One region of the Streptomyces sp. NPDC005962 genome, then DNA from elsewhere that is predicted to be linked to it. Evidence: riboswitches for the same ligand, from Rfam matches in the RefSeq annotation. Region 1 holds a riboswitch; the other holds the start of a gene.
What was found. A riboswitch is a leader RNA that binds a small molecule or an ion and turns the genes downstream of it on or off. The one in region 1 is predicted to bind thiamine pyrophosphate.
Positions count from the first base shown of each region.

Region 2: linked by a shared signal. The riboswitch ahead of thiC (phosphomethylpyrimidine synthase ThiC) and the one ahead of ABZ370_RS05910 (cytosine permease) in region 1 are both predicted to bind thiamine pyrophosphate.

Region 1 covers NZ_JBEXVE010000002.1:534,366-539,704, forward strand. Annotated here, with positions in the region: gene ABZ370_RS05900 (IlvD/Edd family dehydratase) at 1-1,573, shown strand, start outside; gene ABZ370_RS05905 (triphosphoribosyl-dephospho-CoA synthase) at 1,692-2,594, shown strand; TPP riboswitch at 2,607-2,702, shown strand; gene ABZ370_RS05910 (cytosine permease) at 2,760-4,100, shown strand; gene ABZ370_RS05915 (APC family permease) at 4,214-5,339, shown strand, end outside.
Region 2 covers NZ_JBEXVE010000005.1:47,066-52,404, reverse strand. Annotated here, with positions in the region: gene ABZ370_RS10490 (YibE/F family protein) at 1-1,312, opposite strand, end outside; TPP riboswitch at 1,382-1,500, shown strand; gene thiC (phosphomethylpyrimidine synthase ThiC) at 1,493-3,256, shown strand; gene ABZ370_RS10480 (hypothetical protein) at 3,344-4,201, opposite strand; gene ABZ370_RS10475 (metallophosphoesterase) at 4,391-5,339, opposite strand, start outside.

The DNA of each region.
Region 1 (5,339 bases):
CTGGTCCGAACTCACCCCCTGCAACAGCCACTTCCGCGAAATCGCCGACCATGTGAAACGGGGCGTGTGGGAGTCCGGCGGGGTGCCGCTGGAGCTTCCGGTGCCCTCGCTGGGCGAGACCCTGCTGCGCCCCACCGCGATGTTCTTCCGCGACCTCGCCGCGATGGTGACCGAGGAACTCATCCGGGCCAACCCCGTCGACGGGGTGATCCTGCTCGGCGGCTGCGACAAGACCGTACCGTCCCTGCTGCTGGGCGCCGCGTCGGTCGACCTGCCCACTCTGATGGTCACCGGCGGCCCCATGCTGAACGGCTCGTGGCAGGGCCGCCCGCTGGGCTGCGGCACCGGGGTGTGGGAGCTGAGCGAGGAGGTGCGGGCCGGGCGGATGGAACGCTCGGAGCTGCGCCGGGCCGAGTCGGCGATGATCCGCAGCCGGGGACACTGCAACACCATGGGCACGGCGTCCACCATGGCCTGCGCCGCCGAGGCGCTGGGCATGACCCTGCCCGGCAACGCGGGGCTCCCGGCCCCCGACAGCCGACTGCTGGAGCTGTCCCACGCCGCGGGCAACCGCGTCGTCGACATGGTGCGCGAGGACCTGCGGCCCAGCGCGGTCCTGACCGCGCAGGCGCTGCGGAACGCGGTGCGCGCGGTGGCCGCCATCGGCGGTTCCACCAACGCGGTCGTCCATCTGCTGGCCCTCGCCCGCCGGGTCGGGGCGGACTTCGGCCTGGACGACATCGACCGCGCGGGCCGGGGCGTCCCCCTGCTCGCCGATGTGCAGCCCGCGGGCTCCCACCTCATGGAGGACTTCCACCGCGCCGGTGGCCTGGACGCCGTCCTCGGGGAGATCAGGGACCAGCTGGAACCGGCCGTCACCGTCTCCGGCCGCTCCCTCACCGCGCAGCTCTCCGGCCTGACCAGCACCGACCTCACCGTCATCCGCACCGCGAAGGAGCCGATCGCCCGGCACGCCGGGCTCGCCGTGCTCCGCGGCAACCTCTGTCCCGACGGAGCCGTCATCAAGCCCGCCGCCGCGACACCGGAGCTGCTGCGCCACCGGGGCCGCGCCCTGGTGTTCGACGGGATCGAGGACTTCCGGACCCGGATCGACGACCCGGACCTGGACGTCGACGCCTCCGATGTGCTCGTCCTGCGCGGCTGCGGACCGCGCGGCTACCCCGGCATGCCCGAGGTGGGGAACATGCCGCTGCCGCCCGCGCTGCTGCGGGCCGGGGTGCGGGACATGGTGCGGATCAGCGACGCCCGCATGAGCGGAACCGCCTTCGGCACCGTCGTCCTGCACATCGCGCCCGAGTCGGCGGCGGGCGGCCCGCTGGGGCTGGTGCGCTCCGGCGACTGGATAGAGCTGGACGTCGAGCGGCGGCGCTTGAGGCTGGACGTACCGGACGACGAACTCGCCGCACGGCAACCGGTGTCCGCCGCCGCGCCACCGGCCACCGGCGGATGGGAGCAGATCTACCGCGACCACGTCGAACAGGCCGACCTCGGTGCCGGACTGGACTTCCTCACCGGCACCCGCGGCTCGTTCGTCGCCCGCGAATCACACTGAGGGCGGGACACCGCGGCCGCCCGGACACGCACAGTGCGTGCCCGGGCGGGACGGGCCCCACAGCGGGGTCACAGGAACGGCCCAGGTCCGGGAAAGGTTCGCCCCCTACCCTCCGGGCATGCCCACGACGCGTTCCACGGACGAGGCCCTGGCGCAGACCGCCGTACGAGCCCTGATCTCCCAGGCGGAGCTGACCCCCAAACCGGGCCTCGCGGACACCCGCGATCTGCAGGCCCGCGCCACCGGCACCGATCTGCTCGCGCTGCGCTGGTCGGCCAAGGCGCTGGCGCCCGGCTTCGCGGCCATGGCCGCCGCCGCACGCCGCCCCGGCGAGCCGACGCGTGCGCTCCGTGAGGAGCTGGGCGCCATCGGCCGCTGCGCCGAGTGGACCATGGCGCGGGCCGGTGGCGACCCGGCCGGTGACCGCGCCGGTGGCGGTCCGGCCACCGGCCGTCTCCACTATGGGGCGCTGTGGGTACTGGGGCTGCTGGTGGCGGCCGCCGCCCTGGAACCCGGCGCCGCCCCCTTTGAGCTGACCGCCACCGCCCGGCAGCTCGCGTCCCACGCCGACCGCGGCGCCCCGCGCAGGCCGTCGGCGGGCTCGCAGGTCTCCGCCACCTACGGGGCGGCGGGTGCGCGTGGCGAGGCGCGGGCCGCCTTCCCGCATGTGCGCCGCGCCCTGGACGTCCTGTCCCGGACCCGTGCGGCGGGGGCCACCGAGACCCAGGCCCGCCTCGACGCGCTGCTCACCGTGATGAGCACCCTCCAGGACACCGGACCGCTGTACCAGGCGGGGCCGCCCGCGCTCCGGCGGGTGCAGGACGGCGCCCGCGGTGTGCTGGAGGCGGGCGGCGCCACGTCCGCCCAGGGCGCGGCCGCCCTCGCCACTCTCGACGCCGAGCTGCGCGGGACCGGTGTCGCGCCGCGCGGCAGCGCCGCGGTGCTGGCGGGGGCGCTGTTCCTGGACGCGCTCCCGGCGACGGGCCGCCCCCGGGACCGGGTCGCCGGGGCGAGGGGTTAGCCTGGGGGCGCTCCACCGGACACGGGGTGCCCCCACACGGGGGCTGAGATCACACCCGTCGAACCTGAACCAGTTAGCACTGGCGGAGGGATGTCATCGATGCCATTGCCGCATGCTGCCACCGACCCGGCCATCACCGGCGCGGAATCCGTCTTCGACGGGCGGATGCCCGCCGCGCCCGGCGATCTGCGCGTCGAGGCGCGCGGTATCGCGCCGGTTCCGGAAAGCCACCGCTACGGCGGCCCGGGGCGCCTGTTCACCGTGTGGTTCGCCCCGAACCTGACCATGACCGGTGTGTTCACGGGCACCATCGGCATCGGCCTCGGCCTGGACTTCGCCACCGCGCTGGCCGCCGTCGTGCTGGGCACCCTCATCGGCGCCGTACCCACCGCGTATCTGGGCACCTGGGGCAGTCTGACCGGGGCCGGGCAGCTGCCCCTGGCACGGCTGGCGTTCGGCCGGGGCGTGGCGGTGCCCGGTGTTCTGCAGTGGCTGTCGTCGATCGCCTGGGACGCGCTCATCGGCCTCTTCGGCGGTGACGCGCTGGCCCGGCTGTGCGGGCTGCCGTTCTGGCTGGGTGTGCTGCTGATGATGGCCGGGCAGGGGGCGCTCGGGGTGCTGGGCTACGAGGCCGTCCACCGGATGCAGAAGCTGATGACGTTCGTCCTCGCCGCCGCCTTCGCCATCCTGGCCGTCAAGCTGCTCGACGGTGTCCACCCCGCCACCACCGGGTCCGCGCACGGGCCCGACCGTATCGGCGCCTTCGTCCTGACCAGCACGATCGCCCTGAGCCTGGCGATCTCGTGGGCGCCGTACGCCAGCGACTTCAGCCGCTATCTGCCCCGCGCCACCTCCCGTACCCGCATGTTCTGGTGCACTCTGCTCGGGGTCACCGTGTCCTTCGTGGCGGTCCAGGCGCTCGGGCTGTGGGGGGCCTCCATCTTCACCGACCAGACCGCCCGCGGCGTCGAGACGGCGCTGGGCGGCGGGGTGCTCGGCGCGTTCGGGCTGCTGGCCGTGGCGCTCGCCGCGCTGTGCAGCAACGCCATGAACGACTACAGCGGCTCGCTGGCCCTCCAGACCGCCGGTGTCCGCATCCCCCGCCCGCTCGCCGCGGCGCTCGCCGCCGTGCTCGGCTTCCCGCTGGTGCTGTGGATGCACGCCGCCGACACCACCGCCCGCTTCCAGAACGTGCTGCTGTTCGTGGGCTACTGGATTCCCGGCTTCGTCGCGGTCGTGGCCGTCGACTGGTTCGCCCGCGCCCGGGAACGTGGCGGCGCGCCCGTCGACCTGGCCGCCGAGAGCGCCCGCCCGCAGCCGTGGTGGCCGGCGCTCCTGGCGTTCGGCGCCGCCTTCGCCGCCGCGGTGCCGTTCATGGACACCAGCCTGTACACGGGCCCGGTGGCCGCCGTGCTGCACGGTGCCGACCTCGCCTACTACGCCGCCTTCCTCGCGGCGCTCCTCGTCTACGCCCCGCTCAGGATGCGCCGCCGCACCGGCCGCTGAGGCCGTTTCGCCCTGTACGCGCACGTCAGGCGGCATCCGGAAACCGAGTCCCGGGGTATGCGTGGCACCCTGGGCTCTCGTACCTTCCGCACCACCCCGAGGAGACGTGCCACGTGCCGCAGAACCAGCCGGTGGAGTCCATCGCCGCCCCGGCGGTGCTCGCCGAGGAACGCAGACTCCGCAAGGACCTCGGTTTCTGGGGCCTGACGGCGATCGGTTTCTCCAACATCCTCGGCTCCGGCTGGCTGTTCGCGGCCCTGTACGCGGCCCAGACCGCCGGACCCGCCGCGCTGCTGTCCTGGATCGCGGCGGGCGCGCTGTGCGCCCTGATCGCCCTGGTCATGGTGGAGTTGGGCGCCACCCGCCCGGAAGGCGGCGGCACCGTGCGGTGGCCGCTGTACGCGAGCGGGCGGCTGGTCGGCACGATGGTCGGCTGGTCCGTCGTGCTGTCCGTGGGCGGTACGGCCGCCGAAATCAGCGCGATCATGCAGTACGCCGCGCACTATCTGCCGGGGATCTACGACGGCGGCAGGCTCACCCTCCCGGGTCTGGGCGTGGCCGTCGTGCTGAGCGTCGTGCTCACCGCGCTCAACTGGTTCGCGGTGCGGATATTCGCCCGGCTCAACAACCTGGTGTCGGTGTTCAAGGTCGTCGTCCCCGTCGTCACCGTCATCGCGCTGTTCCTGTCCGGCACCCACTCCGGGCGCCTGACCGAACACGGCGGTTTCGCACCGTACGGCTACGCGGCCTGCCTCACCGCCCTCGCCGGCGGTGGCATCGTGTACTCCGTCAACGGGTTCCAGGCCCCGCTGGACTTCTCCGGCGAGGCCCGCAATCCGCGCCGTTCCGTACCGGCCGCGGTGCTCACCGGGATCGGCCTCGCCGTGCTGGTCTACCTCGGGCTCCAGCTGGCGTTCCTGTACACGGTGCCGGAATCGGCGCTGGGCAACGGCTGGCACGGGGTCAACTTCGAGTCCCCGTTCGGCCAGCTCGCCCTCATCCTCAATCTGCACTGGCTGGCCACGCTGCTGTACGCGGACGCCGTGATCTCCCCGGGCGGCTCCGCCTACGTCGGGGTGGCGATCAACGCCCGGCACACCTACGCCCTGGCCAAGAACGGCCTGCTGCCCCGCTTCTTCATGCGCATCGACCCCGGCTCCGGCGTGGCCCACCGGGCGCTGCTGTTCAACCTGGCGGTCATCGTCGTCTTCATGCTGCCGTTCGGCGGCTGGCAGGACA
Region 2 (5,339 bases), on a different contig from region 1:
GGGCCGTGGTCACCGGCACCGAGGCGACCAGCCCGATGCTGCCCACCAGCGTGCGGACGATCTCCTGCGCGACGATCTCGCTCGTCGCCACCGTTCCCACCCCGCTGTCCGCGATCGAGAAGAGGAGCAGCAGCGGCAGCGAGGCGCCCGCGTACGCCAGCACCAGGGTGTTCACGACGGACGCGATGTGGTCCCGCCCGATGCGCATCGCGGCCGCGTAGAGCCCCCGTCGACTCGTGGTGGGGTCCGCTTCCCGCAGCTCCCACACCGCCGAGGTCTGGGTGACCGTCACATCGTCCAGCACCCCGAGCGAACCGATGATGACCCCTGCCAGCAGCAGTCCCTTGATCTCGATATCGGGATAGAGGCCGTGCACCAGACCGGTCTGGTCGTCGGTGTTGCCGGTCAGCGACGCCCAGCCGATGAACAGCGAGCCGAGCACGCCGATCAGCAGCAGCGAGACCAGGGTGCCGACCACCGCGACCGACGTCCGGGCGCTCAGCCCGTGGCACATATAGAGCGCCAGCAGCATGATCGCGCTGCCCCCGACGACCGCGACCACCAGCGGATTCGAACCCTGGAGTATCGCCGGGAGGATGAACAGCGTCAGCACCCCGAAGCTGATGGCCAGCGCCACCAGCGCGAAGACCCCGCGCAGCCGCCCGACGGCCACGACCACGAGCGCGAACAGCCCGGCGAGCAGCGCCATCGGGAACGAGCGGTTGATGTCCGAGACCGAGTACTGGAGGTTCTTGGGCGCCTTGGGCGCGTACGACAGCTTCAGCTCCTGCCCGGCGCTGAACTGCCGTGAGGCGTTCGGCTGGACGATCTCGGGGAACGTACGGCCCTTGTCCTTGCCCGAGGTGACCTCGATGGTGGCCCTCTCGCAGACGGTCTTCCCGCCGCCGGAGCCGCCCTCGGTTCCGCCCCCGGTTCCGCCGCCGGGGTTCGGGGCGGAGCCGCCCTGCTGACCCGGTTCGGTGGGTGCCTGCGGCTGCGCGTTGACGTCGGCGCAGTTGACCTCCTCGACCTTCACCACCCGCCCGGAGACCGTCTCCTGGTCGAAGCCGAGCCCGCTGCGGCCCTGCGTGGTGTGTTCGGGGCCGCCCGGCCACAGCGCGATCAGCCCGGCGACGACGGCGACGGCGAAGGGGATGAGCACCGCCGCGATGACCTTGCGGAGGCGTGCGGAGACGGGTGCGGCCGGGCCGTGGGAGTGGGCGTGGCTGTGGCCGTGTCCGTGGGCCTGGCTGTGGGCCTGGCCGGACGGGTGGGACTGCTCGGGCGGGTGGTCCTGCTGTGTCGCGGTCACCGTCGCATCATCGCAAGAGTGGATGGCCCCCTGTTCAGGGATGCCGGGAAACCGTTAGCGTAGGGGCACCTTTGCAATCGCGGGAGCTCGGAGCACCGGGCTGAGAGGGCGCTGACGCCAGAGAGCTGCGCCGACCGCTGAACCTGTTACCGGGTAATGCCGGCGTAGGGAGTGGGTCTCATGACTCAGCAGGATGCACACATGCGCGAAAACGCTGCCGATTTCGGCTGGCACAAGGGATATGTCACGGGTTCCCGCCCTGACCTCCAGGTCCCGGTTCGCCGCGTGCACCTCACCAATGGCCAGGACGTGACGCTGTACGACACGTCCGGCCCGTACACCGACCCCCACATCGAAACCGACGTCCGCCGTGGCCTCGCGCCACTGCGGCAGAACTGGATCATCTCCCGCGACGACACCGAGGAGTACTCCGGCCGTCCGGCCCGTCCCGAGGACGACGGGCTCAAACCCACCGCGCCCCGCGACGGCCTGCGCAACCTCGACGCGGTCTTCCCCGGACGGCCGCGCCAGCCCCGCCGGGCCCGCGACGGCGCCGCCGTCACCCAACTCAGCTACGCCCGCCGGGGCGAGGTCACGGCGGAGATGGAGTACGTGGCGCTCCGCGAGAACGTCTCCCCCGAGGTGGTCCGCGAGGAGATCGCGGCGGGGCGGGCCGTGCTGCCCGTCAACGTCAACCACCCGGAGATCGAGCCGATGATCATCGGCAAGCGGTTCCTGGTGAAGGTCAACGCCAACATCGGCAACTCCGCCGTCACCTCGTCCATCGAGGAAGAGGTCGACAAGATGACCTGGGCGACCCACTGGGGCGCCGACACGGTCATGGACCTCTCGACCGGACGCAACATCCACACCACCCGCGAGTGGCTGCTGCGCAACTCTCCGGTGCCCATCGGCACCGTGCCGCTCTACCAGGCGCTGGAGAAGGTCGACGGCAAGGCCGAGGAGCTGTCCTGGGAGGTCTACAAGGACACCATCATCGAACAGGCCGAGCAGGGCGTCGACTACATGACGGTCCACGCGGGCGTACGGCTGCCGTACGTCCCCCTGACCGCCCGCCGCAAGACCGGCATCGTCTCCCGGGGCGGTTCGATCATGGCCGCCTGGTGCCTGGCCCACCATCAGGAGTCCTTCCTCTACACCCACTTCGAGGAGCTGTGCGAGATCCTCGCGGCGTACGACGTCACCTACTCGCTCGGTGACGGACTGCGCCCCGGATCGATCGCCGACGCCAACGACGAGGCGCAGTTCGCGGAGCTGCGCACGCTCGGCGAACTCAACCGGATCGCCAAGGAGCACGGCGTCCAGACGATGATCGAGGGCCCGGGCCATGTCCCGATGCACAAGATCAAGGAGAACGTCGACCTCCAGCAGGAGATCTGCGAGGAGGCCCCCTTCTACACCCTGGGCCCCCTCACCACGGATATCGCGCCCGCCTACGACCACATCACCTCAGGCATCGGCGCCGCGATGATCGCCTGGTGGGGCACGGCGATGCTCTGCTACGTCACCCCCAAGGAGCACCTGGGGCTGCCGGACCGTGACGACGTGAAGACCGGCGTGATCACCTACAAGATCGCCGCCCACGCCGCCGACCTGGCCAAGGGCCACCCCGACGCCCAGGCCTGGGACGACGCGCTCTCCGACGCCCGCTTCGAGTTCCGGTGGGAGGACCAGTTCAACCTGGCCCTCGACCCGGACACGGCGCGCTCCTTCCACGACGAGACGCTCCCGGCGGAACCGGCCAAGACGGCGCACTTCTGCTCCATGTGCGGGCCCAAGTTCTGCTCCATGAAGATCAGCCACGACATCCGGCGCGAGCACGGCGCCGCGATGGACGAGGCGGAAGCGGAGGCCGGAATGGCAGAGAAGTCCCGCGAGTTCGCGGCCGCGGGCAACCGCGTCTACCTCCCCCTCGCGGACTGAGCCACGGCTCACGGTCTACGGCCGCCGGGCTCCCCGAAACACGTTTCCGGGAGCCCGGCGGCGCGATCATCGTCGGGCCACCACCGGCTAGTCCGGCTGGTTTTCCGGGCCGCCGTATTCGGGGCTGGTGTAGTCCGGGCTGGTGTAGCGGGGGCGGGCTCTGGGGGCCTCGTCGTCGGTGCTGAAGCCCGGGCGGCTGTAGCCGAGGTGGGGGGTGCGGCCCGCCGCTTCGGAGCGGCCGGGGACGTAGGCCGTCGGGGCCCATGGGGCGGGGGCCGAGGGGTTGGCCAGGGCCTCGTGGAGGAAGGGCAGCACGCCCCGCTCCAGCAGGGCCAGGCGCCAGGCCTCTCTGGCCCGGTCCACCTCTTCCAGCTGCTCGGCCAGGGCCTCGCCGCGGATCGCGCTGGAGCCGTTGCGCAGCGCGGTGATGAGGAGGCCGACGCCGGCGAGGAGGATGCCCGCGGCGGTGAGCGCGGCGAAGAACCAGCCCGCGGTGATCATCGGCTGGGCGATGGACGGCGAGGGGTCCAGGACGTGCAGTACATAGCCGACGAGCAGGAAGATGATCGCGGCGGTCCCGGCCAGGACCGGGGCCAGGACGGCGAGCATGGGGACCAGCCCGGCTCCTGAGGCGTCCAGGAGGGTGCCCCCGAACCCGGCGGAGTGCGCGTGCTCGTCGTCGTCCCGCGGGTCCCCGGTCATGGGGAGGGGCGGGGCGGGCTCCCGCAGTCTGGTGCGGGCGACGACGTAATCCTGGTATTCGGCGGCCGCGCACGCGGTGATGGCGGCCGAGGCGCTGAGCGCCATGGTGCGCAGCTGCTCGGCGGTGAGCCGCTGTCCTATGCCCTTCAGATCCGGTTGGCGGTCCGCGGTACGCAGCACCTCGTCGAGAACTCGCTCGAACTCCGGGCGGTCCTCGGCGAACAGGTGCGGAGCGCTTTTCATGGTGCATCCCCCGATACTCCGTAGGGCCTTCGTGTCCGGCTTTCACCGGCAGTCGGGCGGAAACGGAGGAGAGCCTGCGACGGATAAACCGATGGTAGAGCCGATCCGGCGCGAGGTGACAGCAAGTTTCGTGATTTGCTCAGCCCCGGTGGTGCCGTCCGGCTCTTCCCGTGTGCGTCCGCCTCACCCTCAGCTGTCGAGCGGCAGTTGTACGACCAGCAGTTTTCCGGCCATGGTGACGCCGCCGTCCATCGCGACCGCGAGATTGTCCGCGTAGAGGTGCGGGCCGTCGACCGCGGGCGGGCCATCGTCCTCGCCGTCCTCCGAGCCGACTTCGCCCAGCAGATACGGGATCGGGCTGTGCCCGTGGACGATGCGCTCCCCGCCGTAGGCGCCGAGCAATTCGCGCACGGCCATCGGTCCGGCGTCTTCGTCGCGGAAGGCGAAGCGCTTGGTGAATTTGCGGAACAGGTCCCAGCACTCGTCGGCGTCACTGCGCTGCAGCGTCTCGGTGACGGTGTCGTTGACCGCCTCGATCGAGTCGCCGTAGTCCAGATAGGCGGTGGTGTCGGAGTGCACGAGCAGATGCCCGTCCGCCTTGGCCATCGCGTCCAGCCGGGACATCCACTGGAGGTGATGGTCCTCCAGCCGCTCCATGTCGGTGCGCTGGCCGCCGTTGAGCAGCCAGGCGGCCTGGAAGGAGGCGGTACCGGCCCCGGAATGGACGGGGGTGTCGCCGAACCGCTTGGCGCCGATGAGGAGCAGTTCGTGATTGCCCATCAGCGCCTTGCAGTAGCCGCCCGCGGCCGCGGCCTCGGCGGAGAGCTGCATCACCAGGTCGATGACGCCGATGCCGTCCGGGCCGCGGTCGGTGAAGTCGCCGAGGAACCACAGCCGCGCTTTCCCGGCGGCCCAGCTGCCCTTGTCGTCGATCAGACCCTGGGCGGCGAGCGCCTCGCGCAGCTCGTCGTAATAGCCGTGGACGTCGCCCACGACGAACAGCGGGCCCGGGCCCTCGCCGTCGTCCTCCGGGTCGGCCTCGGGGTCGGTCACCGAGGCGAGCGCGATCGTCGGCCGGTCCTGCGGAGGCACCAGCCGGGTGTCCGCGATGGTGTGCCCCGGGCCGATGACCGGCAAC